Regions from separate parts of the Lysinibacillus sp. UGB7 genome, predicted to be linked through region 2. Evidence: riboswitches for the same ligand, from Rfam matches in the RefSeq annotation. Region 2 holds a riboswitch; each other region holds the start of a gene.
What was found. A riboswitch is a leader RNA that binds a small molecule or an ion and turns the genes downstream of it on or off. The one in region 2 is predicted to bind S-adenosylmethionine.
Positions count from the first base shown of each region.

Region 1: linked by a shared signal. The riboswitch ahead of metA (homoserine O-acetyltransferase MetA) and the one ahead of ACOMCU_RS13220 (YezD family protein) in region 2 are both predicted to bind S-adenosylmethionine.
Region 3: linked by a shared signal. The riboswitch ahead of metK (methionine adenosyltransferase) and the one ahead of ACOMCU_RS13220 (YezD family protein) in region 2 are both predicted to bind S-adenosylmethionine.

Region 1 is NZ_JBMGUV010000034.1:23,459-34,282, forward strand. It holds gene ACOMCU_RS22755 (AMP-binding protein) at 1-13, shown strand, start outside; gene ACOMCU_RS22760 (DinB family protein) at 150-665, shown strand; gene ACOMCU_RS22765 (YhdT family protein) at 1,201-1,464, shown strand; gene panF (sodium/pantothenate symporter) at 1,464-2,909, shown strand; gene ACOMCU_RS22775 (nucleotide excision repair endonuclease) at 3,028-3,402, opposite strand; SAM riboswitch class I at 3,867-3,976, shown strand; gene metA (homoserine O-acetyltransferase MetA) at 4,086-5,024, shown strand; gene ACOMCU_RS22785 (GerAB/ArcD/ProY family transporter) at 5,180-6,271, opposite strand; gene ACOMCU_RS22790 (hypothetical protein) at 6,305-6,538, opposite strand; gene ACOMCU_RS22795 (Ger(x)C family spore germination protein) at 6,545-7,741, opposite strand; gene ACOMCU_RS22800 (spore germination protein) at 7,763-9,313, opposite strand; gene ACOMCU_RS22805 (HesB/YadR/YfhF family protein) at 9,466-9,756, opposite strand; gene plsY (glycerol-3-phosphate 1-O-acyltransferase PlsY) at 9,774-10,376, opposite strand; gene parE (DNA topoisomerase IV subunit B) at 10,808-10,824, shown strand, end outside.
Region 2 is NZ_JBMGUV010000013.1:11,074-21,897, forward strand. It holds gene ACOMCU_RS13205 (flavin reductase family protein) at 276-764, shown strand; gene ACOMCU_RS13210 (hypothetical protein) at 1,174-1,590, shown strand; gene ACOMCU_RS13215 (ECF transporter S component) at 1,761-2,339, opposite strand; gene ACOMCU_RS13220 (YezD family protein) at 2,580-2,741, opposite strand; SAM riboswitch class I at 2,813-2,908, opposite strand; gene ACOMCU_RS13225 (hypothetical protein) at 3,112-3,330, opposite strand; gene ACOMCU_RS13230 (hypothetical protein) at 4,117-4,311, opposite strand; gene ACOMCU_RS13235 (DUF418 domain-containing protein) at 4,422-5,510, opposite strand; gene ACOMCU_RS13240 (TetR/AcrR family transcriptional regulator) at 5,516-6,103, opposite strand; gene ACOMCU_RS13245 (phosphopantothenoylcysteine decarboxylase) at 6,336-7,010, opposite strand; gene ACOMCU_RS13250 (LysR family transcriptional regulator) at 7,420-8,295, opposite strand; gene ACOMCU_RS13255 (DMT family transporter) at 8,430-9,326, shown strand; gene ACOMCU_RS13260 (GerAB/ArcD/ProY family transporter) at 9,718-10,797, shown strand; gene ACOMCU_RS13265 (spore germination protein) at 10,784-10,824, shown strand, end outside.
Region 3 is NZ_JBMGUV010000021.1:47,706-58,529, forward strand. It holds gene ACOMCU_RS18055 (SulP family inorganic anion transporter) at 1-150, opposite strand, end outside; gene ACOMCU_RS18060 (ArsR/SmtB family transcription factor) at 256-603, opposite strand; gene ACOMCU_RS18065 (MDR family MFS transporter) at 786-1,964, opposite strand; gene ACOMCU_RS18070 (TIGR01212 family radical SAM protein) at 2,190-3,146, shown strand; gene ACOMCU_RS18075 (class I SAM-dependent methyltransferase) at 3,143-3,721, shown strand; partial or broken gene ACOMCU_RS18080 (transposase) at 4,046-4,189, shown strand; gene ACOMCU_RS18085 (alanine/glycine:cation symporter family protein) at 4,297-5,805, opposite strand; gene ACOMCU_RS18090 (alpha/beta hydrolase) at 5,934-6,740, opposite strand; gene ACOMCU_RS18095 (gamma carbonic anhydrase family protein) at 6,875-7,387, shown strand; gene metK (methionine adenosyltransferase) at 7,490-8,686, opposite strand; SAM riboswitch class I at 8,943-9,061, opposite strand; gene pckA (phosphoenolpyruvate carboxykinase (ATP)) at 9,264-10,824, shown strand, end outside.

The DNA.
Region 1 (10,824 bases), on a different contig from region 2:
TACAATTTCTTAAGTCGAGCACCATACGAACTTTTAATCGCTCAGTAAAATTTATATGTTGAGGGGTAAAAAGGAAAATGTCTTCATCATCAAGAATATAGATAGAAGACGCATCTAGCTAAGCACTTTAGGATGAAGGGGGTATTTTAATGAATAAATTAGTACATGACAATCTAGCAGAAACGAGAAATAACCTAGTAACGGAGATTACTTTATTAGGTGAGGCTCAATTTAATTATAAGCCTGATACGAATACGTGGAGTGTCGCACAGGTTTGCCATCACTTAGTATTAGTTGAACAAGCAACTCTAAAGGCGATTGCATGGGGATTACAAGAGAGTGATAGTACGCTACAGGAACGTAAAAAAGTACATCTACTAATATTGGATAGAACGAAAAAGATTAATGCACCAAAGATTGTAGAACCAAATGTAGAACCGTTTGAAGTACAACAAATAGTCGATTTGTTAAACGATTCGAGAAATAAATTGGTGACTTTTCTGAGCACTATTGAAGATCCATCCTTATTAGCGAAAAAATCAGTGAAGCATCCTGCTTTAGGTGATCTGCATCTCGATCAATGGGTTGAACAGATTTATTTGCATGAACAGCGGCACATAGAGCAAATAAAAGAAATAAAATTACTTGTAGACGCGACAAGTTAGCTGAAGTTGCATAAGTTTGTTAAGTTATGAAATTATAATTATGACTATATTGCTAAAGCACAGTAAGATTTGTGCAAATGTCAGACTGTCTACAAAATACCCCGAGAGTTTCACCTCTCAGGGTATTTTGTCGTTTTTGAAGGTAGTTGAATTCAAATTCCCCCTGAATTTTATGTATGAAAACAAAATCCTAAACCAACGATATGCCATATTCGTTTCGATCTTTTTTATTGTTGGGCGCGTCGAATTTTCATCCCCTAAAGTATTTTTAGCAGGTTAGGAGTAGAATAGGCTATCAGTAAGCGATACAAGTTGATTGGAAAGGAAGGCGCGACACTTCTGCAGGAACAGCACGTGCGGAAAATCCACTTTTGCGGCGACCCGACGCAAAAATTAGTTGGTGCCGTGCCTGTAGAAAGGGAGCGCCTGGAACGGAAATAACGGTTTCTGACTATTTATTTCCACCTATTTCTACACAAAGCTTCCCATAATACGTCCATATCAGTAAAATAGAGTAGGTTAGGGGGATACAACTTTGAAAGATTACCGATTTAAAATTGCGCATCGGGAGGCGCTGATTGGCATTGCACTTGTCATTGTCAATTTTGCTATTTGGTACGGCTTTGCGTATGGGCTTGGTGCTGGTGATCCAGTTAATTATACGTATGTTTTGGGCTTCCCGTCTTGGTTTTTCTACAGCTGTATGGCGGGGACCGTCTTTATGATTGTGCTTATCTGGCTCGTCATGAAACTCTTTTTCAAAGAGGTGCCATTTGATGATGAGGAGGTGGATGAGTAATGCATTGGCAGGTCATTTTACCACTTTTCTTATTTTTAGTAATCATTTTTGGTATAGGGATATGGTCGAATAAGCATGTACGCACATCTAATTCATTTTTGCAGGAGTATTTCCTAGGTGGTCGTGAAATGGGTGGATTCATCCTCGCGATGACCATGATTGCCACATACGGTAGTGCAAGTAGCTTCATTGGAGGACCCGGTGTGTCATACAATAAAGGACTTGGCTGGGTACTGCTGGCGATGGCGCAATTACCAGCTGGGTATTTTGTGCTCATGATATTAGGCAAGAAATTTGCCATTATCGCAAGGCGTTATCAAGCTATTACGTTAATTGATTTTTTACGCGAACGCTATAAAAGCCATTTCATCGTTATTTTATCTGCTATTAGTATTATCGTCTTTTTATTTTCTGCGATGATGGCACAGTGGGTTGGTGGTGCGCGTCTAATCGAATCGTTAACTGGACTAAACTATACAGCTGCACTCTTTATTTTTGCGGTTTCTGTATTGATTTATGTGATTATTGGTGGTTTCCGTGCGGTGGCGTTAACAGACACTGTACAAGGTTCAATTATGGTCATAGGAACTGTCATTTTACTAATTGGGACAATCATTGCGGGTGGTGGAATTGATAATATTATGGCATCACTAGTCGCTGAAAACCCTAATCTTGTGTCACCATTCGGAGCAGATGGGGACTTAACGCCATTATACGTGTCAACATTTTGGATTTTAATTGGTGTAGGGGTAGTAGGGCTCCCACAAATTGCTGTACGTGCCATGAGCTATAAAGATTCAAAAAGCATGCATTTAGCAATTATTATTGGCACTATTGCGATAGGGACGATAATGTTTGGTATGCATTTAATTGGTGTCTTAGCACGACCAGTAATGCCGGGTATCGACATTGGCGATAAGGTAATGCCAATGCTCACGTTAAAAGTATTACCACCGTTTTTAGCGGGTATTGTGTTAGCTGCTCCAATGGCGGCAACGATGTCTACGGTCAATGCTTTGTTAATGCTAGTCAGCTCAACGGTTGTAAAGGATATTTATTTAAACTATGTGAAACCAACTGCAAATGATGCAGAAATTAAACGGGCTAGCTTTATCGTCACAACGGTAATTGGCTTAGCTGTCGTTGTATTTGCCTTAAATCCTCCAGATTTACTCGTATGGTTAAATTTATTTGCCTTCGGGGGATTGGAAGCAGTCTTTATATGGTCAGTAGTACTAGGGCTTTATTGGAAAAAGGCAAACAAATATGGAGCGATTGCATCAATGATTACCGGCATGACGTTGTATATTGTCATTGACCGTTTTTATCCTTCTGTGTTTGGCATGCATACCGTAACCATTCCAATTATCGCCTCATTCATTGTTTTTGTTATCGTTAGTCTCTGTACAGCGCATAAATTTAAAAATGAAAAACTATTTATTTAGAAAGCAACGCCGTAAATGTACTATCTACGGCGTGTTTTTTTAGAATGAATTTTACCAAGAACCTACAGTAGTAATAGAAGAAGGACTTACTCAAATAATTGAGTAAGTCCCTAATTTTTTATTCAAAAAATACTTTATCAAGATTGTATTTTGCACGGAAAGTGTTGATAGCGTATGTTTCGTAAATTTCACGTTCCATTGGATCTTCAATTTCGTACACTTCAATTTTGAAAATTTCATCGCGGTATTTTTTCATAGGAGATACATTGTCTTCAAAGTGTTTTTTTATACGTTGACGAATTTTACGTGCTTTCCCTACATATAAAAGTTCGTTTTTCTCATTGTAGAAAAAGAAAATGCCGCCATTTTCGCGTGTGATCTTGTGGAAGTCGATAAATCCATGGTAAGGCGTGATAGGCACATCACCTGGTTTTAACACTTGTTCGCGCTGACGAATTACTAAATCTGGTTTTGGTAGTTCAATTTTAATCAAAATATTCACGTTCCTCTCTGTTACATAAGGTATATCTTAACATAATTCATACGTGGTAGCTATTATCAATTTCTCTTATGACAAAATGCGAAAATGAGTGTTGTCCAATAGAGTAAAGCTAGTATGAGCACAATGGCAAAAAATTTAAACGTAAGCATGAAAATATTTGGTAGCCCGTGCTACAAAGCAAATGACAAGCATACGCAGACGAATCCTACTCTCGACTGTGGAATGATTCAGTTTATGATACATAGAGGCAGCATCTTGAGCATATATTGTGCAAATAATCGTCATCAATGCGAAAAAAGAGCATCGAAAATGATATAAAACACCCAACCGAGTGTACTATTATATGGATAATGTAAATTTAAAAATTTTAACGACATAGAAAACATATAAACGAAATATTCTATGTATTATTGAAATTCTTAATTGTTCATGATACAATTCTCATTAATTAAATAATCTTATCAAGAGAAGCTGAGGGATTTGGCCCTATGACGCTTCAGCAACCTCTAACTTCGTTAGAAAGGTGCTACTTCCAGCAAAGGATTCTTCCTTTGAGAGATAAGAGTGAACGTGATGATAAATCCTTCTCATTCTTGCTCGTATGGAATGAGGGGGATTTTTTGATTTTTATATACAGAGAAAAAAATAAAATGAAATGAAATGGGGAATGCAACATGCCAATTAATATTCCGAAAAACTTGCCAGCTGGCGAACATTTACGTGAGGAAAAAATCTTCGTGATGGAAGAAGACCGAGCAAAAACACAACAAATTCGTCCGTTAAATATTTTAATTTTTAATCTGATGCCAGAAAAAGAAAAAACGGAGCTCCAATTACTGCGTCTACTAGGTAATACTCCTTTGCAAGTAAATATTACGTTTTTAAATACGGCAACCCATGAATCGAAGAATGTCAGTAAATCACATTTACAGTTATTCTACTCAACGTTTAAAGAAGTTCGGCATCGTCGTTTTGATGGCATGATTATTACAGGTGCACCTGTTGAAAAAATGGCATATGAAGAGGTGAATTATTGGGAAGAAATCTCAGAAATAATGGATTGGTCAAAGAAAAACGTAACTTCTGTAATGCACATCTGTTGGGGTGCTCAGGCTGCACTTTATCACCATTACGGAATTGGTAAATTCGAATTACCAGAAAAATGCTCGGGTGTATATTCGCATGTGATTACGGATTTAACCGTGGATTTAGTACGTGGATTTAGCGATTTATTTACAGCGCCACATTCACGTTATACTTCCGTATCAATTGATGAAGTGCGTAACCATCCTGATTTACGTTTACTATCCTATTCTGAAGAAGCGGGCGTTTTTATTGTCCAATCCAAAGACAATAAAAATATTATGATTACGGGACATCTTGAATATGATGCGACAACACTAGCAGACGAATATAGTCGTGACGTTGCTAAAGGATTAGATATTATGGTACCGGTTAATTACTTCCCAAATGATAACCCATCAAATGAACCGATGAATACATGGCGAGCACATACGCATTTATTATTCTCAAACTGGCTAAATTACTATGTCTACCAAGAAACACCATATGAATGGGATTTTGCCGAAGATCATATAGAATTTCATATTTGATGTGAGTTATCACAACTGAAACGTTTCTATTGCGGAATTATCAGCGGGCAAGTCTATACGAGACATGCTCATGATAATTCCTTTTTCTGTCACTGGAGAATTGTTTGTAAATTGTTTGCGTGCCAGGCACCCTCAACCCTGCGTGCCAGGCACCCTCAACCCTTAATTTTTCGTATTTTAGCAACCAAAAGTAACAGTAGTGGCAAGAAAATTGCGAACACGGATGAAAAAAGAGGCCAGGTTTCCTTATTGTAATTATTAGAGTGAACGATATCAGGATGCACAATTTGAGAAATGACCATGGCAATCATACCAAGTGGTAATATGAGTGGGCGATGATCCTTTATTTTTAGGATTTGTGCTATACCAATGACAGACGCATAAAAATACATAAAAGTTCGTATATATATGGAGCACAGCCACATAAAAGCCATGACAATCTCAATTCGTTGTAAAAAGTTCCCTATCGATATCCTTTGTGCTAGTGCATAACTTGGAAATGCACGTTGGGCTGTATTTGTTGACCCAAGGACAAGAATCGATAAAGCAATAATAATAATAAGCACCATACCGCCAATAATTGTGCCAATGTAATAACCTTTTTTAGCTGATTTATGCACATTGACAGTAGCGGGGAAAATCATTAATAACACAACCAACGGAAATGAAAAAATACTCATAAATAAAACTATACTAGAGGCCATTGATTTGGAACTTGCTTCGAAGATCGGCTGAATATTTTTGATATCCACTTCCGGAGAGATACAAACGACAAAGATAATAAAAATAAACATAAACATAGGGAATAATATCTCGGCTGAACGTGCAAAAACTTCAATCCCCAAGTACGTGGCAAATACAATAATTATACTAAATAGAAGTGCAAATGCCATGGTAGGTGTCTCTGGCATAACTTCCGTTTTCATAAAAATGCCAATGAAATATAATAATTCACCTGCCGAAAGAAAGGTGAGTGAGATAAAACCAATGGCTGTAAATTTACCGAAGAATTTGCCTAATATTTTTTCATTGGCCTCCACAAAAGTTAAGGTGGGGGTCCTATCTGCTAAAGAAATGAATAGCTTTACGAGTAAAAGACTTAAAACGACACCTATTATGGCAACAATCCACGCATCTTGCTTAATATCTTTTGTAATACTTGCTGGAATAATTAATATACCTGTACCAATTGAATAGAGAAGGGTAATGATTGTAAACTGTCTTGAACTGATTATTTGTTTGCCCATAAACAACCACCCTTTCTTTTCATTGTGAAATAATTATTGGAACAGCGTGATAATTAACTCTCTGATTGGTTTAAAAATAAAAGAAATCAAGTCTGCTGGGCTCGGTATTGATACATTTAAACTAAGGGCAATATTTAAAGCCGTTCCGAGTACTAAAAAAATTGAAAAGACTACAATGGTTTTAGTCTCGTGTTTTTTCTTTAAAGGAGGGATGACAAAATATGCAATAATGGCAGCAATAATTAATATACCTAGCGTCATAAACATCGATTATTACTCCTTTGCTCTGTGTAATAAAGAATTTTGCATCGTCCCTAACCCCTGTGTTGTAACACGAACTTCAACATTTACTGCTAATTCTGGAAATATGGTTGACCATTCGCCTTGAATTCCCTTCCATTTTTTAGCATCTTTTCGATAAAGTACTTCGCCAAATCCTAAAATGTCTAACTGGTAATTTTTTTGAATCGTCATCAGTGTTTGTTTGATGCGTTCCTCAATCAACTCGGCTGTTTTTTTATTAATGTAAGCAATCGTTTTGTTTTCTGTTAGATTAATATCACATTCAACTTCGCCCACATTTTGCTCTACATCGATTTGAACATTCATTTGTGGCGTGTCATTTTTAAATTGTCCTTTCACCTTGGTTGTTGACTGTGTAATTTCAGTTGTTAATTGTCCTTGCTCAGGGCAAGCAATAATTTCAACAGTACTTTCAATTTTTCCATTTAAAAAATTAAAGCTTCTACTTTCTTCTTCTGTTAAAATCCCTTGTAATTTATCTTCTTTAAATACCGCTAAACCTACAAACTTCAAGACTACGGGGGTTTTAATGCGTTCGACATTCGTTTGATCAATTCCTAATTTCTTATCCCCATCTAGTTCGATGGCTGTTAATACTGCGCTTTTTTTATTACTATTTAGTGTATTTACTAATTCATCGATACTAACAGATAATGTAGAACCCCAAGCTTTTTGTGAAACTTTAATAGAATTTAGCATTTTATTTGCAGGTACTTTTTCTATGGGGGTAAGTACATTTAACACTTCTTTGGCAGTGGACTTAGACGATACGATGACATCAAAATCATTTCTGAATTCATGGTCTCGTGCGATAAAGTCTAATGTATCATTTATCCCATCTGCAGCTAATTCTTCACCTAATACCACCACTTGCAGATGAGAAAAATAGGCCTTCCTTGGTGTTAAGGTTGTCATCTTCCTAATCGCTTCAAACGCAGTTTCTCCCTTGGCGTGGTAGGTAACAACAGGCGATCGACCGCTAGAAGGTTGTTTTGTTGAAATCTCACTAGGGTCCACTACCTGTACAGATATTTCATATTCATCGTCTACTTTATCGACCCCTAATGCAACGACAATGGCTAATTCATTCAGTTCACGTTTACTCCAACAGCCGCTTAATAATAAAGTAACAATGAAAAGTAAAAATAACGATTTTGTTTTGGTCATATTGACTTCCTCATTTGCAGGTTAATCATCATTTCTTTTTTTTTGAGCAATAAATTTATGGCCTCGCGTAGTATTGTTTTTACTTACTAACCGAGGTCGTGTTAATAAAAAACTGCGTGGAAACAATACCATTGCATCTTTTTGGTCATTAACAATTAACGGCCCAAAAGGACTCATATAAGGAACACCAAATGATCGTAAACTACATAGGTGAAGGATAATTATTATAATGCCAAACATTACCCCGAATAAACCAAACATAGCTGCTAAAATCATAAGTGGAAAACGTAAGACACGCACGGTGTTAGACAAGCCATAAGCCGGGAACAAAAAACTACAAATAGCTGTTAATGCGACAATAATGACCATTACGGCTGATACTACACCTGCTTCAACAGCAGCCTGACCAATAACCAATGTGCCTACAATTGATACTGCTGGTCCAATGGTTCGCGGCATGCGAAGACCTGCTTCTCGTAATACTTCAAAGGCAATTTCCATGATGAGTGCCTCAACTACCGCAGGAAACGGCACACCTTCCCGCTGAGAAGCGATGCTAATCAACATGGGTGTTGGTAACATTTCCTGATGAAAGGTAGTAATTGCCACATAGAGCGAAGGTGCTACTAAAGCAAGGCTAATACCGAAAAACCTTAATAGACGAATAAGTGAACTAATAATCCAATGATGATAGTAATCTTCGGCTGATTGTAGAAATGATGTAAATAAAGCAGGCACAATGAGCACAAAAGGTGTACCATCCACTAAAATAGCAACTTTTCCTTCTAATAATTCTCCAGCAATCACATCAGGGCGTTCGGAATTATAGATTGTAGGGAACAATGAAAACTTAGAATCCTGAATAAAATCCTCAATATACCCGCTCTCCAAGATCCCGTCGATGTCGATACGATCTAAGCGAGAAAGAACTTCTTCTACAATTTCGTCATTCGCAATGCCATGGATATACATGATCGAAACGTCCGTTTGCGTTACTTCTCCAATAATCTTTGTTTTTATCCACAGATTTGGACTTTTAATCTTTCGACGAATTAAAGCTGTGTTTGTGCGTAGTGTTTCTGTAAAGGATTCTCGAGGACCTCTGATAACTGATTCGGTAGAAGGTTCGGCAATTGCTCGATCTTTTGCACCTTTTGTACTTGCTGAGATAGCAGTGGCTAAACCATCAAATAATATGACTGTTTCACCATTAAGTACGGAACTGTACAATGTAGTAAAGTTTTCAATATCTTTTACATCACAAATTGTTAAACAATTTTTCTTTAAATATTGGTTCACTGTTCCTAATTGAACTTCAGGTATATCCTCTAATTCCAACATCAGCGTTTCCATGATGAAGTCAGTAATCGCCGTTGTATCGGATAATCCATCTATATAGATAAGCGCTATAACCTGTTTCACCTTTTTGCCTATAGTAATTTCACGAACAATAATGTCGTCACTATTACCCAGTGTTGTTTTTACGGCTTGAATATTTTCTAAAAGAGAAGTAAAAAGTGGGCTCTGTGTAGAAATTGGTTGGGAGGTGTCGTTATTCTCTGTATTAGGCATTTTTATTCCTCCTCCATGTAAGCATGATGACTAATAAGAGGATATACAAATTTAAGAAGAGATAAACAAGTTTGCAAATTAAATGAAACAATAATTATTTGCTGTACAAAAAAAACAGTGTTTCCCTTCAACATTTGAAAGGAAACACTGTTTTATTTTGTATAGTCGTACTTTAATTCATCCATTGTAGGGTCAATATCTACATGTAAGTTATGATCATTAAAGAACCATAAATCTTTTTCATCGATGTAGTAGGTAATGCCTTCTATTACCGATTGCACACCAATTTCAATTGGCTCCTCGCGTGTCATACCAAGGGAAAAGCCTTCATGGAATGGACTTGAGCCTCCATACCTTGCGTAAAATCGAATGGTATCGCCGGTTTCAACTTCCATCTCGCGTTTAAACCATTGCAGCGCATTGTCTGTTAATGTGATATTCATGATGTACTCCCTTCTTGTTAAAGCCATTTCACCTTTGGTTCCGTACCGTTTTTGATACGAGAAATATTCGTCCGGTGGCGATAAACAATAAAGCTAAATAAAAACCCTACTAAAATACCTAACGCAAAATCCCCTGTAACAATATAATAGACGATTGAATAAATAAGTGCTACTAAAGCGGCTATCATCGATGTTAAGCTGACAATTTTCGTTAGCTTTAAAGTGATAAAGAATGTAATAAATAGCAAGATAAATAGTGGCCAAGAATAACCGAGCAATACGCCTGCAGAGGTAGCAACAGCTTTTCCTCCACGGAAACTTGCAAAGATAGGGAACATATGACCAATAACTGCTACAATCCCAAGAATTAATGAGTGGATTGACACTTCAGCAAACACAGGTAGAGTCACTAATAATACCGCCGCTGTTCCTTTTAAAACATCCATAATCGTTACGACTAAACCAGCTTTTTTTCCTAAAATACGGAATGTATTGGTAGCACCTAAGTTGCCGCTACCATGCTCGCGGATATCTGTTTTATAAAAAATTTTGCCTACCCATAACCCAGAAGGTATAGAGCCGATCACATAAGCACATAAAATAATAAGTCCATTTAGCATAGGTGGACTCCTTTCATCCAAAATTCATCACTTGGTACTAATAGTTTGTAATAAGTATTTTACACTTTTTCTCACTATTCTTCAATGTCATGAAGGAGATTTCATCACTTGCCTTGAATTCAATATCAAATGGGGAATATTTCTTCACTGAACTGATAAGTAACTCACCCACTTGAGGTACAATAAGGGAAGATATATTGTCACAATCTATTTAAATGAACTTTTGCTCATTTTTAAAATATAGGTAAAATGGCAATTTTGTCAATCACACATTCCTTTGGTAGAATAGAAGTCTATCTTTAATTTCCAAGCGAGGCTAAATTATAAAAAAAATTATTTGTGCCTGTTACTAGCTATTGACAGGAAATGCTATTATTATTAGGAAGAGAACGTAATCAGAACATGCGTTTGTTTTTTGGAGGGGAAATTTTTTGGCGAATAAACAGTC
Region 2 (10,824 bases):
ACTACAGCCGAGCGTATCAAATCTAACTTCTCGCTTTCATAGTTTTGCGGAAGGCTATGCAACCGTCTTATTATTCGAAGATTACGAGATGATTAACAGTTTCCAATAAATTTTTCCGAATTTAACGGCAACTCATTGATTGATAGTTGAACCAATCGGGCTTTTATGGTCAGTTGATCGACCACTTCGTGTACTCGAGCTCTTTTTTCCACTTAAGGTGGGCGTCCTACTGACCGTTTATGCGGGACAAAATAACATAACAAGAGGTGATTTTCATGACTGATAAAGTAACAGCATTTAAACAAGCTCTAGGCAATTACCCAACAGGCGTCACAGTTGTTACAGCATTTAATGACACAAACGAACCTATTGGCTTAACCGTAAATTCTTTTGCATCTGTTTCAATTGATCCGCTTCTCATCTTATGGTCACTCGATAAAAAGTCGCAACTTCATGCTCATTTTTTAGCAGCAAAAAAATTTGCAGTTAATATTTTAGCGAGCGATCAAGCACGTTTATGTACATTATTTGCTAGTAGAATTCCTGACCGTTTTGCTCAAACAACTTGGTCCACCTCTGTACATGGTCTACCAGTTTTACATGATACATTATCCACATTACAATGCGAAACATATAAACAAATCGATGCAGGCGACCATACGATTTTCATTGGGCAAGTCTTGGCAATTGATAATACGCAGAAAGAACCCCTGCTCTACCATCGCCGGCATTTAGGGCAAATCCCTACAAGTTTTTACGAGTAGACTCAGTTCCCGATAGGCATATGCTAAAAAAACAAGTGATTCTTCTACTCATTTTACGCAGATGGTTTGCATTCGTGCAGAAAATTTACTTAATTCAATACAGATAAGGAGTCACCTCAAATTCACAACTTGAAGTAACTCCTTTTTTTGATGGATAACCCACTTTCATTCATCTAGCAGGAAAAATTGCTAAAAAAACAGGCATACCGAATTTTCTACTCTACTAAAATAAAAAAAGGCTTCACTTAGTTAGAATTGGCAACCAAAAAAACTATAAACAATATAGAATACGCCTATTGATAAAGCATTAAATCGGCTTAAAAAATTGTTCCCTATCACCTTCCCCCCTTCCATTTCCATCAACCACTTCCTTCAATCGATATCATATAGTGAGAGGAATGAGAAAACGATGTTCTATTTTAAAAAAGTACTTGTTCTTGTATTGTTCGTATTCATTGCTGCAAGTTGCACCGGTATGGAGCGGCAAAGAATCGAGGTTCAAAAAATGAATGATACTTGTACATATGAAGACTTTAAGGAAATCACCAATGCAAAAAAAGTGAAGATTGCTAAAAAAATACTTCATAATGCTGAATGGAAACAGATGAAAGTAGATATGGCCAGAGAGGCTGATTACCAATTCATTTTTCAGTTTGTCAATCCAGATATTCATGCCAAGGCCATTCCATACTCTGTTTGGATCAGTCCGAGTAAAGATACAATTGAAGTCGTGCAAGGAGAACAGCAATACGTGCATTTGAACACCGAAGATTCTCAAAAGCTATTCGAAGCTCTAACAGAAACTAACCTTGTCGATATAAAGTGAAACTTCATTCAGTGGGATGTTGCTTCTTTCCCACTGATTAGTAGTTGAACTAATCGGGTTTTTACGAGTTAACTCGGTCTCATCTTTGCACTGATCGTTATTGCGGAATCAAATAAAATAAGGGCTGCCATGTGGCGAGGGCGACCCATTTTCAATTATATTTCTCTTGTTTATGAAGCACGATTATATTTCAAGCGTTGTTGGTTCAGCCAAGCACGAATATTCCGGAATACTAACAATGTCACACTCATCACCATGACACCTTTAACAAGATTGAATGGTAAAATCCCTAAAACAATCATATCCTTTAAGGAGGCACCCTTCACAGGTTCCATCCCTAAAAACAATGTGTACATCGGTAAGAAGAGTACATAATTCAGTAAGCTCATACCAACTGCCATCGTAACAGTACCCGCTAGCAAACCAATAATAAGTCCCTTCACACGCTGTATTTTTGTATAGAAAAAATAAACAGGGATAATAAATAACACACCTGTTGCGAAGTTGGCTATATGCCCCACCGGTACACCTGTGATGCTTCCAGACAATAGCCAATCCAGCATATTTTTTAATAGCTCCACTAAAATGCCCGCTACGGGTCCCATCATTATAGCCGCTAATAAGGCAGGCACATCACTAAAATCTACCTGTAGGAAGTTCGGAAACGGTGGTAGTGGAAAATTAAATAGCATTAATACAATAGAAATACTACTCAGCACACCTATATTCATAACATATCTTATTTTCAACTTACTCGCCCCTTATTAAGTGCCGCCAATTAAAGTAAAACTTCCATCCGTAGCAATTTCTTCATACTGCTGATTGTTAGTTGTGCCGGTCAGGCAAAATCGGTCAGTTGACTTGATTCCTTCTTTCCACTCAAGATGGGCGTCTTACTGACCGTTATTGCGGGATAAAAAAGTCCACATATAGGCGAAGGAAATGATCCTTGCCTATGATGTGGCCTCCAGTTTCCTAGTCAGCTGCGATTATTCTTTATTTTTCTGTGGAAATCGTTGCTTTTCAAGTCGATTAATTTGCACAATGACACCATCTTGAATGGTAATATGCACTTCGCCAAATTGTAGATTTTCAATGGCCTTGGCAATTGCTTGTAACTTCATGTCAGCAGTCTTTGCTGTTTGAGACATTAGATACACCCCTTCTTTTATATACTTTTTTGTACAAAAGAGGTCAACGCATCAGGATGATTCGATGGACCCCCTTATCTCTCAGAAATCTCTGCTGGATTTGGCACCGATATAGTCGGTTGCCGAGGCTTCACTGGGCCAAGTCCCTCCACCTCTCTTGATAAGAGTATTACGTTTCTTGGAAATAATTCTATAATTCTGAAAACCTATTGTCAATATAAATATTACAAAACTTAGTTGAATACTAAGGAATTGAGTAAAATGGTTCATTTTGTAAAAAAATCCGTTTGCTTATAATCAAAATAAGCGAACGGATGTTTTTTTCTTTGGAGGCATATACAGAGCGTGGTCATCTATTAATAAAATATTGTTAGGATTCCTCCCCTTTCATGGGAATAAAAATAATAATACATAAGCCAGTAGGAGTGCATTTTGCAATTGACATTTTTCCATTTAATAGAAATACTTTGATATAAGCCCATCCTTCATGATTATTAGGGTCACACTCTTCATTACCTACCTGACCGATTCCGTCATCCTTTACGATAAGTACATTTAGAATAGAATGAATAGATAAAATTAAAATCAAGAGCGGCTTCCAATTTGCGTACTAAATGATCTTCAGGCACCATTTGGTCAATTGCCAGCATTTCTAATTGATCGTGTTCATTATTACAATTTTTCTTCTTCCTAGCTATGACATCAATCATTTATAGACGTACATTAGTTGATTGGAGCGCAGGCGGTGACTTCTGCGGGAATAGCATGAGCGAAAAGGCCCCGCAAGGAGATTGCAGCCATGCCCGCGAAAAGCGTCCGCCGTAGCGGAAATCAATGGATTCATATAGATGCTTCTATTTGAAAAGAAAAAAGACTGTAAACATAAAGTATTTCCGAGATCTGATCTGACCCAAAAAAGTTAGACAAATGATTTAAGAAGCTTCCAATTTGCGTACTAAATGATCTTCAGGCACCATTTGGTCAATTGCCAGCATTTCTAATTGATCGTGTTCATATTACTATTTTTCTTCATCCTAGCTATGACATCAATCATTTATAGACGTACATTAGTTGATTGGAGCGCAGGCGGTGACTTCTGCGGGAATAGCATGAGCGAAAAGGCCCCGCAGGAGCGTAGCGACGAGGAGACTGAAGCCATGCCCGCGAAAAGCGTCCGCCGTTGCGGAAATCAACGGATTCATTTAGTGCTTCTATATTTAAAAGAAAAAAGACTGTAAACAAACTCATTTTTTTGAGTTTGTCTACAATCTGAAGACACCATATGTGTCCTTTTTTATTAATTGATTTTTAGATCTTCATAAGATAATTTACTCAGTGTATTCGAGTGGCAATTAAGTAAGAATCGTCCCCCTCTTTAATTCATATTCAACAATTTCGCCATTATTTCGGCACTTCCTGCTGAGAACATAAAAAATGATAATGACATACAGAACAGCCCTACTAATACGAAACTAATTTTGTTAACAAACAATGATGGCTTTTTCATAAAGAGCCCTTTAATGACTAAAAATAGCCCTAAAAATAATAGTAAGAAATACCAAAAACCCATTATCCCACCCCTTTTTATAACAAGACGTAAACGTTTATTGGAAGGTTCTTACTGCCCTTTATCTTATGTAAGGCAGCTTATTTATTTTTGTTTAGCGAATTCTTGCTCCTCTACTTTGTTACTTTTCTCATTATTATCTCCATGGGGCCTCTATTATATTTTCGTCTCCATAGTACAGAGAATAGCATACTGCCGACGAAAAAAAGACACGAGAATAGTAGGGAAAACGCTATCGTTTGATGCTCAAGTCGGTTTAACACTATTAAAATGCCAATCCCTATAAAGACGTGGCTTACATAATGGGTCAATGTCAGTTGACCTGTATGGATAATGGCACGTATCAGTCCATTTTCAGCAAATTTTTCGGCGATATAAATGGAAACAACAATGACAATAAGTGCCGTTGCAGTATTGGAAACAATGTAAAAGACATTCGGTGGGATTGGCCCTGTTTCAAAGAGAAACCATGCGCTATCCGCATCCAGAACGGACTTAGTTGTTACATTCATCAATACTTTTGACATGACTTCTGTTACTACCGTTATAGCAAGGCCAGCAATCAGCAATTTTTTTCTTATGGTATCTTTCGTTAAATCGAAACGTCCTAAAACTAGCCCTATGAAAAAGAAACAAATCCATGGCAATACAGGGTGATAGCCGTTAAAAAACAAGTTTCTCAAAAACCCTTCTAAAGTCCAAAAATCAAGATATTCCAATAAAAACTGTTGTGGATTCCACCCTGCCATATAATTAAAGATTACTTGAAACGTTTGTGCCGTAACTAACAGCACACTTGTTAACAACAAGATTGTTTTGTTTGAGGACACGATAAAAAATGAGGCAATCAGCATGTATACACCATAATAATGTAAAATATCCCCTGACCAGCCTACAGCATACAAAACCATACCTAACACAAACAGGAAAAGCGATCTTTTCCATAGTGTTTTTCTATTTTGTTGTATAAGGGAAGGGGATTCTGTAGCTCTTGCCTTGGCTGTCATCAACGCGATTCCTATCCCAGCCAATATGACAAATATGGCAGATGCACGTCCTTGGAAGAGGCTTTGAACCCCTATCAACCAAGTAGGGCCATTCCCCTCTGCGCCCGTAATGACACCAAAATTTACAACCAACATACCAAACATCGCTAAGGCTCGAGCAAAATCAAGTCCTTCAATACGTTGACTAGCATGCACCTTCGTCATAGCGGTTGCTCTCTCAATACACTTTCTACAGCTTCTTTCCAAATGCCTTTATAATCTAATTTGCTGCCAGTTAGCATGAAATTCCCAATATTATCGATAACCATCGCCAGCATATGAGCTTTAGTTTCAAGGTTTGTATCGCTTATCGCTTCAATTTGTACAGCATAGCTAAATAAATCGTGATAGCTCTTTAAATAACCAGTTTGAATATCCAGCAGCCTCGCCATATATTTCTCATCCCGTGAAGCTAACAACACGTATTGATTAAAAATTTTATTAAAATGCACATCCGACTCTTGCTCGTCAATTGATTGGTAGCCGATTTCCAACAACTTGTGCTTGAGATTTGTTTTTGTCATATTACTATAGTCAAAAGTGTTGCCTAACGCTATCTCTTTGCATATTTCATCAAATAAATACTCGATTAATTCATCCTTGGATTTAAAGTAATAGTAGATTGCAGGTTTAGATATGCCGACCTCTGACGCAATCATGGACAAACTCGTTTTATCAAATCCTTTTTCCGAAAACATAACGTATGCTGTTTCTATAATTTTTTTACATGTTTCTTCGCGATTACGCATATTATTCCTCCAGAAAGTTTTATTTACCTACCGGTAAGTAAATAATATGGTAAATTATGTTGTAAATCAAGTACTATTTAGATTTTCCCTAAAAATCTATATGAACGCAAAAAACCTGTACAGACTCACTTTCAATCTGCACAGGTTTTTTTGAGGGCATTACCTTAGAAAAATGACAGCGCTGCTAGAGATTCTTTCACGGACGACAAAACTACACTTCGATGATATGGATTTAAATTTTTTGTAAGCATTGCATTAATGCTTTTGCAGTTTCTTCTTTGCCTATCACTTTTATTGGTTGTCCTTCGACTGGTACAATCCAGTGTGGTTCGTCTCCACCGTATAAGGACTGCGAGCTATTCGCTACCATAAACTGTGCATGTGCCGAATCCATACGTAAACGTGCACGTGCCAGTAAGAAATCTACATCATTTGTTGCTTCTAGTTTAAAGCCTACAAGGGTAACATCGGGTTGCCAGTCCTTTATTTGCCCAAGTATTTTTGGCGCTTTTTTAAAGTGGATAATTGGCGGCTCATCAGAAGGCATTTTTCCCGCTTCCTCCATTAAGTTACCTGATTGATCATACACCTTGTCAATCACCCAATCGGAACCAGCTGCTGCCATAATTACGATATCCACTTTTTGCTCTTGGACAGCATGGCGCACCTTATTCCCTAAATCTTCAATTCCTTCAAATTGTACTGTACGCATTTTATCGTGATTTGTCGGAAGTTGCGCGAAATAGCCGTGCATATACAATACATCGGCCCCAGCGGCAAGTGCTGCTTCAGCCAAATAGCACCCCATGCTTCCTTTCGACAAATTCGTATGCCCTCGTACACGATCCCATTTCTCAAGTGTTCCCCCACTTGTAATGAGTACGGTTTTCCCTTGTATTGTCCCCATACACTCACCTTTTCTTATTCGATTACGCCTCGGCGTAATGGTCCCTATCGCGATGCTTTCAGTACAACATACATCTAACACTGACGCTTCGTTGTCACAGATCAACAATTTATCCGCATATTGAATTGGGCTTAGACCTGCACAAAGGCCAATAGGATGTCGGTCATTTCGGTAAAACCATAGGATAAGACGGTTTTACCAATGCGGATAGTTAGCCATACACCTGTCGCATCACATAGGGCAGATAAATTGTCGCATGAGCGCGACAACAGCTAATCCCCTACATGGTCTCCATTCAACAGCAGTGGCTTCCGCCAGAGGCTTTATCTTCATTCAGTAGGCGGGTTGGATGCCTATTGAATAAAGATAAATATACATGTCCTATTTTAACGTAAAAAGACAAAATAACCTATTTGTTATTTTGTTCGTTTAACCAAATGCTTAGAATTTCCGCAAATTTCTTGGTCACTGGTGAAGCATGGCGCTTCATGGCAAGGCCAATGGTACGATAGCCACCTTGCTTCAATGGAATGGCTTTTAATGAAGATGGTAAACGATTAATGACTAATCGCGGTAAAATACTAATGCCTAAATGATGCGAAATCATCGAAAATATACCGACTTCTTCCGACAATTCAAAGCGAATATTCGGCTTCACATGATACTGCTCCAAAATCACCTTGACATCATTTGTACCACGGTATGACGTCATGATAAATGGCATATCCTCAAGTTCCACAATATCAATTTCAGTTCTTTCATAGAGTGGACTTTTATCGGAGACAATACACAAAAGAGGGTCTTGTTGTAGCTCGATAAATTGATATTGCTCAGATTTTTGTCCGTTTAAAAATCCAACGTCTACCTCTCCGCTTAGTAGCCATTGTTCTATTTCATAGTAATCCCCTTCACGAAGTTCCACTTGAATACCAGGAAATTGATTGTCCATAATACGAACGATTTCCGGCATCCAGTTGGAAGAGATACTTGATATCACACCTATACGCACTTTCCCACGCGTAACACCGAGAATATGCGCTGCTTCCTGCTGTAATAATTCTTCTGCGTCCAGTACATGGCGCATAGCACGCAACATGGATTGTCCCTCACTCGTTAAGGTCAAACCTGCGCGACTTCGGTGAATCAGTGCAAAGCCAAATTCCTTCTCTAGGCTAGATATAGCGTGGCTTACGGCTGATTGGGTTAAGCCTAGTGCATCAGCTGCCTTTGTAAAGCTTTCATGTTCTGCTACTTTATTTAAAATCTCATATTTAACTAAACTCATTTGCATTTCCCTCGACATACATGAATTATTTTAATATTAATCATTATAAACATTCGTTTTACTAATCACAACACAAGATATATAGTAAATTTTAGTATAAAACTGTTTTAGTACACAGATTGTAGGTGAGCATAATGAGTAATCAAGGAAAAGCAAATTTATTGATGATAATCGTTACAATGTTTTGGGGATTGTCTTATACGTTTATGGTAATGGGACTTGAAACATTGGCTGTTTATAATGTGGTGGCATTACGCTGTATCATCGCATTTTTAGCAGCAGGAATTATCTTTTATAAACGCATAATAAAGGTCGATTTCAAAACATTAAAATACGCAGCTATCCAAGGCTTTATCTTACTCCTTGTGTTCGCACTTAGTTTATTTGGATTACAAACGACTTCCGTATCAAACGCTGGATTTATTTTAAGCTTAACAGTTGTCTTAGTACCTATTATCAGTAGCTTTATCGACAAAAAATTGCCATCTAGAGCTGTTAGTTTTGCGATTGTTTGTACGATGATTGGCATCACAGTTTTAACTGCCCAAGGTTCGTTTTCATTCCAAAAAGGTGATATTTTAGTGGCGATTGCAGCGTTAGGTTATTCTATTTATTTACTTTTAAACAGCAAGTTTACACGTAGCGTAGAATCGATTTCATACGGAATCTACCAGCTTGGATTTGCGGGTTTATATGCGCTCGTTTTAACACTACTATTGGAAGCGCCAACACTGCCAAAAACAGCTGCTTCATGGATGGCCATTATCGGGCTCGGTATCATCTGTAGTGCCTTCTGTTTCGTAGGTCAAACTGTTGCACAACAGTACACTTCTGCTACACATACAGGTCTCATTTTCTCCTTAGAGCCAATCTTTGCTGCCATGTTTGCAATGATGTTCTTAAGCGAGGGATTGACAGTCAAACTACTGATTGGTGGTAGCTTTATTTTAATCGGTAATTTTGTCGCACAATTTGAACATATGCACCTTTCACGCTTTCTTAAAAAGCAAGCCCAGGAAAAAGTTATATGAAACCGTATCAGACTAGCGACGGAATCGGAGTTACAACCGGCGAACTTCCCTATTCAAGCAGCGATACAGTAAAAACATACACAGCTCGAATAAAAAACCAGAGTGATGACAGCCATCACTCTGGTTTTTCGTATATCCCGTAGATACTTGTTTATACACACTTTAAGGAAATGGCTTTCTCAAAACATTGTTTTAACAACATTTATTTATACAAACCTCCTTAGCCCTTTGATTGAAATTTACATAGAAGGTAATACTATAAAATGAAACTGGTAGTTGAACCATTCGGGCTTTTACGGTCAGTTGATTGACCGCCTCATTAATTTCCATTTGAGGTGGGCGGGCTTACTGACCGTTAATGCGGGACACAGAAATAAGGGGGCTTTTATTGATGATGAACAAAACTATTCAACCATTACATATATATTGCCTATTATTTTTATCCGGTAGTTTCTTGGTACAATTTATGCTAATTCCTACGATATTTTCGGAAGCTGAACGTGAATCTTGGATCAGTGCTCTAATAAGTTTACTGCCTTTCTTTCTGTTGGCCCTCGTTATTTCAAGAATTGCCTCTTCCTTAAATAAAAGGTCTTTACCTCAATTTATATCGGTTCATTACAATAAACCGCTCTACGTAATCGTCATTGCTTCATATGCCGTCTATATCCTTTTATCAACTTTCATAACACTTAAATTTACAATGATTTGGGTTGATGAGAATTTTGCATTTGAGTATCCCTATCTCATCAATGTACTGTTGTTTATTGTCTTGTGCTTCTATGGATCTTTGAAAGGAATAAAGACTATTGCAATTCAATCACTAATTATCGGTACACTTTACATTTTGTTATTTGCACTACTTAATATAGGCAACTCCGTTAACAATGAATACCAGCTCCTGTACCCAATAAATACAGGTAATATTTCTTCAACCCTATTCGGTGTTATATATATGTGTATTGGCATTTTAGAAATCGGCTTTATGTTATTTGTATTAATAGGGCATTCACAAGAAAAACTAAAATTTAAAGGGATTATCGTCATATCGATTGTCTTGCTTTTATTAGCCTTTATTACAATGACCTCTACTATTGCTGAATTTGGGATTTTTATAGCAAAAAAAATGACTTTCCCAGTGAACGAACAATGGAAAGTTTTGTCATTCGGTAAATATCTAACGAGGTTGGATTCATTATCCGTATTTCACATATTGTCGATCTCATTTATTCGAGTCAGTTTGTTTATGTATATATTATCTTCATTTATGAAAAAAAATCGAAATCGTTTACTCTCCATTTTATATCTTTGCTTAACATTAGGATTACTAATTCCTTGGTCCGTCTCTAGTTTTATTTTTTTTGTAAATAGGGTCTATCTTCCCTCAATATTCGTATTTTTATTCATTTTTATTATTGCTACCTATATATTATTGAGCCTGAAAAGGGGGAAACAATTTGAACAAACATAGGAATAGGGAGCGTTTGCAGCAAGCTTT
Region 3 (10,824 bases), on a different contig from region 2:
AATTCCATACTCCGGCTTTACACCAGAGGCAATAGCAAACGACATCGCCAGAGGTATGGCAACAATACCGACAATAATACCTGACAGTAAATCTTTTTTAAAAAGACTAACAGAATATCCTTCAAGTCGCCCTGTAAACAGTGACTTCATAGTAAATCTTCCCTTCGAAATAATAAATTTCATCGAATCAAGTTAGCAAGATATACCTTTACTTTAATTTCAGGATACTTTCTAAGTCGAAAATAGATACATCTCTTATTTAATGTCATCGTTATTTTCACTGACGGTCATTTCTTCTAATCTTGAAATTGTATTGATTAAATGATTGTTAAAAATTTTCTTTGCAACGTCTAGTAATTCAATAATCATTGGATCACTCAAAGAATAGTAAACTTTTTTGCCCTCTTTCATGCCATATACAATATTCTTCGACCGTAAGACACTCAGCTGCTGGGAAACGGCTGAGCCTTCTTTCTCAAGACAGCTTTGAATCTCATTCACACTTTTCTTACCATCAACCAATAATTCAAGAATTCTTATGCGTAATGGATGTGCTAAAGCTTTAAAGAAATCAGCTTTAAATTGTTGTAAGCCTTCTTCCACGTAGATCCCCCCATTATGACTGTACTTTGCGACTAGGCTTTTTACGTTTACATATTCAAATATTTGAATATGTATGATTGTAATCTTTAACCCAATCAATTTCAACTACAAAATAAAAAAAACGAACAAAAAATCTGCTTCAGCACATTTTTCATTCGTTTTAAATCCATTTTCTGTATTTATTAATCTATTATCAAATTATCTCTTTTTAACGGACGATCATACAAGAGGCATGGAATAATGGCAATTAAAACAATGAAGACTAATATTGATACGAGTGCAATCATGCCGAACTGATCAACCATAATGCCACCGAATAAAGGTCCAATCATACGACCGCCAGTTGCTGCACTATTCATAATTCCCTGATAGAAGCCTTGTCGCCCTTTTGGTGCAAGCTGGTTAGCAATAGTCGGTAAGGCTGGTGTATAGAACATTTCACCGAATGTTAATACAACCATTGCCGCAGCAAACATTTTAAAGTCACTGGCAAATGCAATAATTCCAAAAGAAATTGCGATAAGGATAACCCCAAATACTAGTTGTGTTTTTAACTTATCTTCCCAACGTTTTACCAGTGGCGCGATTAAAGGTTGCCCAATAACAATTAGTAAGCCATTAATTGTCCAAAGTAAACTATATTGCTTTAAGCCAAGACCTAGATCCTGTGTATATGAAGAAATCGTCGCACTCCATTGAGAGTAGGCAAGCCAACATAACACGGATGATGAACTAAGTATTAATAATGCGTAGAATGGTGCTTTATTTGTTATTCGCTTACTTTCACTCACTACATTTTTAGGAGCAATGCTTCTCGCATCTAACCCTTTAAAAGTTACTAATGCTATAAAGAAGAACAAAATATACATCCCTAAATTCACCATAAACACATAGTCAAATCTATAATCAGCGACAATACCTGCGAGGGCAGGACCTACTGCCACACCTAAATTTTGTGCTAAGTAGATTGAATTAAACGCCTTACGACCTCCCTCGGGCCAAGCCGCTCCTGCTAATGCGAACATCCCCGGAAATACAATACCACCGCTAAAACCAAGAATCGTTAAGAACCACACATAATGCGGCCATCCATGCCAAATGGTTAGACCAATTAGGGAAATAATCGTCAACACAATGCCTAACATAATTGACTTATAGCCACCTATTCTATCAAATAAGTAACCGCCTAGTAGATTGCCTAACACACCAGCAGCTGAATTCAACATCAAAACAAAGCCAGCCATGGCAAGAGACTTTCCTAAATAATCATGCATATATATGGCATTTAAAGGCCATAAAAAAGAGTTGCCCGTTGTGTTCACAAGCATCCCGATAATTAAAAACCAAACCCTTTTTGGCATATCATGACCTCCATTATTTCGCTACTCTAAATAGTTAGTTTATGCTGAAAAATGAAATTGTACAAGGAAAATAAATTTACCTCGCCTTCATAAAGTGAAACTTCATCATTGGGGGTTTGCTTCATTTTAAAACAGTCTTAGCAACCGTTAGTACGGGATACAATCATTACTTCATGACGGAAACGTGCACACGTGATAAAATATACTGTTAGAGGAGTGAAATACATGACAGAAACAAACTTTCCTTTTCCTTCTGAGGGGAAAAGATACTATACATGGAATCGCTATTTACGCGATCAGTTTGGCCACAAAGTTTTTAAAGTAGCGCTTGATGCAGGTTTTGACTGTCCAAACCGTGACGGCACAGTAGCATTTGGTGGCTGTACATTTTGTAGTGCTGCAGGTTCAGGTGACTTTGCAGGAAACAAAGTGGATCCAATCGATGTACAATTTGCTGAAATTCGAGACAAAATGCATCAAAAATGGAAGGATGGTCAGTACATGGCTTACTTCCAAGCCTACACAAATACCCATGCCCCCCTTCCTGTATTAAAAGAGAAATTTGAAGCTGCATTAGCACAAGAAGGCGTAGTTGGGCTATCGATTGCGACACGCCCAGACTGCCTGCCAGATGATGTGGTTGAATATTTAGCAGAGCTAAACGAACGTACGTATTTATGGATTGAACTTGGCCTTCAAACTGTGCACGAAAAAACAGCAAACCTTATTAACCGCGCCCATGATTATGCCACATATGTAGAGGGTGTAGAAAAGCTTCGTAAACATGGTATTCGTGTTTGCTCCCATATTATTAACGGACTTCCTCTTGAGGACTATGACATGATGATGGAGACCGCTCGTGAAGTGGCAAAGCTCGATGTCCAAGGCATTAAAATTCATTTACTGCATTTATTAAAGGGTACGCCGATGGTGAAACAATATGAAAAAGGAATGCTAGAATTTTTAGATCAGGATGTTTATACGAAGCTAGTAGCAGATCAGTTAGAACTTTTGCCACCAAACATGGTGATACATCGCATAACAGGTGATGGACCGATTGATTTAATGATTGGACCAATGTGGAGTGTTAATAAATGGGAAGTATTAAATGGCATTGATGCAGAGCTAGAGAGACGTGGAAGCTGGCAAGGAAAGTTTTTTAAGGCTGAGGTTACAAAATGAAGCTACAACGTGTTTTACAATATGCCCAGCAGCTATTAACAGAAGCTATTGAAGATGGTGATACTGTTGTGGACGCAACTGCTGGTAACGGACATGATACTTTATTTTTAGCGCAACTCGTAGGTGATGACGGACAAGTATTTGCCTTTGATGTGCAAAAAAGCGCTGTCGATGCAACACTCCATCGGCTTCTAGACAATGCGTTAGAACACCGCGCCCTTGTTTTACACACTGGACATGAACACGTAGCAAAACATGTTCAAAAACCAGTTGCCGCCGCTATTTTTAATCTTGGCTATTTACCTGGCAGTGATCACGACATCATTACAAAACCTAATACAACAATCTTAGCGCTTACAGATTTACTTCAACTACTTAAAATTGGCGGTCTTATCGTCCTTGTCGTTTACCATGGTCATCCTGGTGGCAAGGAAGAACGCAATGCCGTTATAGATTACGTCAGTCATTTACCGCAAAAATATGTACATGTGTTAAAATACGAATTTCTAAACCAACAAAATGATCCACCCTTTATCATTGCAATAGAAAAAATGAAAGAGCTACCTGCCGAATAAAAAATGAGGCTGGGACAAAACAACTCACCTCAAAAATGAAAAACCTCGAAAATTTTACGATTAGTAAAATCTTCGAGGCTTTGTTTTTTTAGTCTACTTCGTAGTCATTTTTCTCCGCTACGGCGACGCTTTAAGCGGGAGTCGCCGCCTTCGCTCCGAACAACTATTGAAACACTTCTATTTCAATTAAATCTATTCATAATTTTAGGCATAAAAAAAGGACTTCTTCTGATAAAATTTAGTACCCCTACAAAAATTAACACAGAAAGAAGTGTCCTTATGTTTAAAGATTATAACATGAATCAACTCTTTTTACCGTTAGATCTTGACGTGGAGCCGGTTTTCGGATTCTTGAAGGCTAATTTAGGTTTCACTCGATTTTCTGTCCGTGGAAAATCGAAAGCTGAGAACGAAATCGGCCTTGCATTAATGGCCGTAAATTTAAGAAAATATGCGGTACGAGGATAATCCTCCACTACATATTGTCAAAATCAAACACAAAAATCGAGATTGCTTCATGCAATCTCGATTTTTTACGTGAACTGAAACTATTTATGTCCCAGCCTCGTTTTTTATTATTTATTTTTACGTTTTTCATTGTAGTCTATCCAGAAATCTGCACCTTTTATACCTAGTTTACGAGGATCGAAGACAGGGTCTTTTCCTTCTTTTTTCTGTTTCTCATAATCTTTTAATGCGACAATAGCAGGTTTCATAATGATTAAAATGGCAATAACGTTAACCCACACCATTAAACCTAAACCAACATCCCCCATAGCCCACGCAAGATCGGATGTACGAACAGTACCATAGAAAGCTGCTACTAAAATCGCAAGTTTAGCTAACCAAATAAAAATCTTTTCAGTTTTCCCCTTGAATAAGTAGGCCACATTTGTTTCTGCAATATAGTAATAAGCCATAATTGTCGTAAATGCAAAGAAGAATAAAGCAATCGCTACGAACGGTGCTCCAAAACCTGGTAGTGAGGATTCAACCGCGTATTGTGTATATGCAGCACCTTCTTTAATACTTTTCGCAAACGTCATTTGTTCTTCTCCAGATAGACCATTTTGATTGAATTCACCAATATGAATATACGGATCAGTACCTTCAGCAGCCTTTTCATCTTGTACATTATACATACCAGTAAATAAAATCATAAATGCAGTAGCCGAACAAATTAGTAATGTATCAATGTACACAGAAGCCGCTTGCACGATACCTTGTTTAGCAGGGTGTGAAACTTCTGCTGCAGCTGCTGGATGCGCTCCAGTTCCCTGACCAGCTTCATTTGAATAAATACCACGTTTAACGCCCCAAGCAATAGCTGAGCCAATAATTCCACCAAAGACTTCCTGAGCACCAAAAGCACTTGAGAAAATTAATGCAAATACAGTAGGCACTTCTGAAATATTCATAACAATAATGATGATGGCCATAATAATATAAGCTAACGCCATAAATGGTACTATTACTTGCGCAGCATTTGCAATCGATTTAACACCACCGATAATAATTGCACCTAATAACACTACGATAATAAGTCCAGTCATCCATGTTTCTATGCCAAATGCGTTTTCAACAGCACCAGCAATCGCATTTGATTGCACACCTGGCATTAATATTAACATTGCGATTAATGCAGCAATCGCAAAAATAATGGCAAACCATTTTTGGCCCATTCCTTTTTCAATATAAAAGGCTGGCCCTCCACGATATTCCGTTTCTTTCTCTTCTTTATAAATCTGAGCCAATGTCGACTCAACATATGCAGTGGCAGCACCGATGAAAGCAATTGCCCACATCCAAAATACTGCTCCAGGTCCCCCCATCCCGATTGCCGTAGCAGTACCGGCAATATTACCTGTACCTACACGACCTGATAATGCAATTGACATTGCCTGGAAAGATGATATCCCTTTATCAGACTTTTCTCCTTTAAACATTAAGACAAACATATCTTTAATGTGACGAACTTGTAGGAACCGCGTAATAATTGAGAAAAATAGTCCGATTAACAAAATACCATAAATAAACCATGGTCCCCATAGAATATCATTGAGTTTTCCAACAATTGCTTCCATTAAATCCCCCCAAATTTTGAATGTCCTTTCATTTAGACATTATAGTATTACACTTTTCAGAAAATTACAACATTATATTCAAGTAACTATAGTCTAAAGAACCATTACTCTTTTTAGAGGGAACTCATCTATTCAATTATATAACCAATCCTACGAAGAGCATTATTAACAAAATCGCGTATATAGACAAATATCTCTTCACGTTCTACCTCGTGAAATAAATTATGATAGCATTTGTCCCATTCTTTAAATTGAAATTCGGTGAATTCCTGCTGATGTAACCAGTTACGCGTCTGTCTCGTTTCAGTAATGCCATCCTTTTCTCCAGTCATAATAAGCATGGGCATATTCGGAAATTCCGCCTTAGACATCATGACCAAATTACGCATCATTTGTTGTAGCTCACGATACCATTTAACCGATACGACTGATTTAAACGGAAAATCATCTTTCATCTCATTTCTACCTTCAACATTACGGGTCAATTTATCAAATGTAATATCATGTGTCATTTTGACATTTGCCGTTAAAGCACTTAGACTTGTTAAAGCATTTGGCAGTTTTCCAGGCAATAGCTTCAAATTCAGCCATGGTGAAGTTAAAATAATGCCTGCGCATTCGTATTTTCTTTTGTACATTGTATGTAATACTAATGTCGCACCTAATCCATGCCCTATTAAAAATACTGGTAAATTATATGAAAAAGCATTTTCAATTACATTTCTTGTATATTTATTATATTCTTTAAAGTCTTCATCATGGACTCGTGATTGCTTTGATTTTGTTCCATGATTTGGTAAATCCCCCATGACTACGTGGAAGCCTTCCATTCTAAGTTTTTCAATAAGCCATGCATACCAGCGATGATTTTCATAAGCACCATGAAGAATAGCAATCACAGCTTTCGCATGTCCATCAGCTTCCCATTTCCACATTCACATAGTCCTCCTAAAAAATAGTTACACAATGATTATAACTAAGTATTTTGCACATTTTAATTTTATATTTCCAATAAGTTGCGTATTTGATACGATAATATTACATCAAAGAAAGAAAAGAGGCGATTTCTATGATCTATCCATTTAAAGATAAAACACCAATAATCGATCCATCTGTTTTTATTGCCGACTATGCGACCATTACGGGCGACGTTACAATAGGTGCTGAAACGACAATTTGGTTTAATACTGTTATTCGAGGTGATGTATCTCCTACAATTATTGGTAAACGTGTAAGTATTCAAGACCTTTGTTGCTTACATCAAAGTCCAAAATATCCTTTGATTATCGAAGATGAAGTAACAGTTGGGCACCAAGTCACTTTACATAGCTGTACGATTCGAAAAAACGCCTTGATTGGGATGGGCTCAATTATTTTAGATGGAGCAGAAATCGGAGAGGGTGCTTTTATTGGTGCAGGTAGTCTTGTACCTCCAGGTAAAGTCATTCCTCCTAATAGCTTAGCATTAGGACGTCCGGCAAAAGTTGTACGTGAATTAAACGCCGAAGATATAGAAGATATGGAACGCATCGTGCGAGAATACGCAGAAAAAGGACAGTATTACAAATCCTTGCAAAAATGACTTCTAATGAAAAAGAAAGGGTCTAAGAATATTCTTAGTCCCCTTTCATGTAACGAAAGTGTATCTTTATGAAAACATAACTAGGCATTTTTGAAAAGCGACTTATAGACTAGCTTTTTCTTTTAATGCGTCAGCCTTATCTGTGTTTTCCCAAGGCACGTTTAAATCTGTTCGACCAAAGTGACCGTAGGCTGCTGTTTGTTTGTAAATTGGGCGACGTAAGTCAAGCATTTTAATGATACCAGCTGGACGTAAATCAAATAACTCACGTACCCATTTAACGATTTCGCTTTCTTTTACTTTCCCCGTACCGAACGTGTCCACTGCGATGGATACTGGCTGTGCTACACCAATAGCATAGGCAAGCTGTACTTCAACACGCTCTGCTAAGCCGGCTGCAACAATATTTTTTGCAACGTAACGTGCAGCATATGCTGCTGAACGGTCCACTTTTGTAGCGTCTTTACCAGAAAATGCGCCACCACCATGTCGCGCGTAGCCACCGTATGTATCAACGATGATTTTACGACCAGTAAGACCTGCATCACCTTTTGGTCCACCAATTACGAAGCGTCCTGTTGGGTTGATAAAATATTTTGTATTGGCATCTAGTAATTCACTTGGAACCACTGGCGCAATTACTAATGCTTTTAAATCAGCTTGAATTTGTTCAAGTGTCGCTTCTTCATCATGCTGCGTTGAAATAACAATGGTATCTACACGAACTGGAACATTATTTTCATCATATTCAATCGTCACTTGTGTTTTACCATCAGGACGTAAATATGCTAGTTCACCTGATTTACGAACTTCTGTTAAACGACGAGACAATTTATGCGCTAAACTAATAGGTAATGGCATAAGTTCAGGCGTTTCGTTACATGCGTAACCAAACATTAAGCCTTGGTCACCTGCTCCAATCGCTTCGATGTCTGCATCTGTCATAGAACCTTCACGTGCTTCTAATGCTTGGTCAACACCTAACGCTATATCAGGTGACTGCTCACCAATTGCTACTAGAACAGCTAAGTTTTCAGCATCAAAACCATATTTCCCACGTGTATAGCCGATCTCAGCGACTGTATCGCGGACAATACCTTTAATATCTACATAAGTAGAAGTAGTAATTTCTCCTGCTACTAGTACTAAGCCTGTTGTTACAGTTGTTTCACACGCTACACGTGCATTTGGATCTTCTGCTAAAATGGCATCTAAAATGGCATCCGAAATTTGATCACAAATTTTATCTGGATGTCCTTCTGTTACACTCTCTGATGTAAACAGTCGACGGTTTGTCATTTGGTTTTCCTCCTATTACTCTTACAAATAGTATTTGCGAAATTAATACGGTACTCATTACCCATGTCAAGTTCGCTCCTAAAGGATTGAACTCCAAGCCGTTGCTGCTTTTAACACGAGGATTTCGAAAGATCCGTCATTATAATAAGGAAAGAAGTGCACATACTTACCTTTACATTCATTTTTATCAATAAAAAAATCCTTTTCTCACGTGTACTTTACATGAGGAAAGGAATAATGACTTCGTAACCTTTCACTCTTATCGTTCAAGGGCTGTCCCCTTGCATCAGGTTGGCACCAACGCATGTCGTGAAATCGTTCATGCAGGTTGCCGGGTTTCACAGGGCCTGACCCTCCACCAGCTCGGGATAAGAGTATCCGTTCAATTTCTCATCTTACGTAAAAGGTCAACCGTTGTCAATCGTTTTATGTCGTTTTATTGAAAAGTAATAAAATCGCAAAAATAATTTCTGAATTAGTATAGATTATTTAAGCGAATGTGTTATACTATTTTTGAAATTAAGAAAAACTCCCTCAAACACAAGGGAATACTATAAAAAAGGATGGTATTTAATCGATGAATTCAGTAGAAATTTCAAACGAACTGAAGGAATTATTAAGCGGCGGGAACATTAACGTTCAACTTTCAGTACCACAATTAGTTGAAAAAGCTACATCTCGTGGTGAAGCAATGTTAACAGTAGATGGCGCAGTGCGTGCGGAAACTGGTAAATACACTGGTCGTTCACCTAAAGATAAATATATGGTAGAAGAAGCAGATACACAAGATAAAATTGATTGGGGAAAAGTAAACCAACCCATTTCGTCTGAAGTATTTGACAACTTATATGTAAAAGTAATCAAGTATTTAAAAGAACGTGACGAATTATTCGTATTCAAAGGATTTGCTGGTGCTGACAAAGACTCTCAACTAGGCATCCAAGTAATTAATGAATACGCTTGGCACAATCTTTTCGGTCATCAATTATTTATCCGTCCAACAAAAGAAGAATTAGCTTCTCATGTTGCTGACTTCACAGTTATTTCAGCTCCTAACTTCAAAGCAGATCCTGCAGTCGATGGTACAGCTTCTGAAACTTTCATCATAGTCTCTCTAGAAAAGAAAATCATCCTTATCGGTGGTACTGAGTATGCTGGTGAAATGAAAAAATCTATTTTCGGTATTATGAACTACTTATTACCAGAACAAGGTATCCTGTCAATGCACTGTTCAGCAAACGTTGGTGAAGCTGGCGATGTAGCATTATTCTTTGGCTTATCTGGCACTGGTAAAACAACATTATCAGCTGATGCTGACCGCAAATTAATCGGTGACGATGAACATGGTTGGTCTGATAACGGCGTATTCAACATCGAAGGCGGTTGCTATGCAAAAACAATCAACCTTTCTGCTGAAAAAGAGCCAGAAATCTACAATGCAATTCGCTTCGGCTCCGTTTTAGAAAACGTAGCAGTTGATCCTGAGACTCGCGTATGTAATTATGATGACGGTTCTTTAACAGAAAATACTCGTGTTGCTTATCCAATCCAATACATCGAAAATATTGTTGATCCGTCTGTTGCAGGTCATCCAAAAACAATCGTCTTCTTAACAGCTGATGCATTTGGAGTATTACCTCCAATCAGTAAATTAACAAAAGAACAAGCAATGTATCACTTCCTAAGCGGTTTCACTTCAAAACTTGCTGGTACAGAACGTGGTGTAACAGAGCCAGAACCAGTATTCTCTACATGTTTTGGGTCTCCATTCCTACCACTTCCAGCAACTGTTTACGCTGAAATGCTAGGTCAAAAAATCGATGAGCACGGTGCACAAGTATTCTTAGTAAATACTGGTTGGACTGGTGGCGAATACGGTACTGGTAGTCGTATGAAGCTTTCTTACACTCGTACAATGGTACGTGCTGCAATCGATGGAAAATTAAACAACGTAGAAACAATTCAAGACGCTGTATTCGGCTTACACATTCCAACAGCTGTTGAAGGTGTACCAACAGAAGTGCTTAACCCACGTGATGCTTGGGCTGATAAAGCGGCTTATGATAAAAAAGCTACTGAACTTGCCGGTCTATTCAATGACAACTTCAAGAAATTTTCAAACGTATCTGAAGCCATCA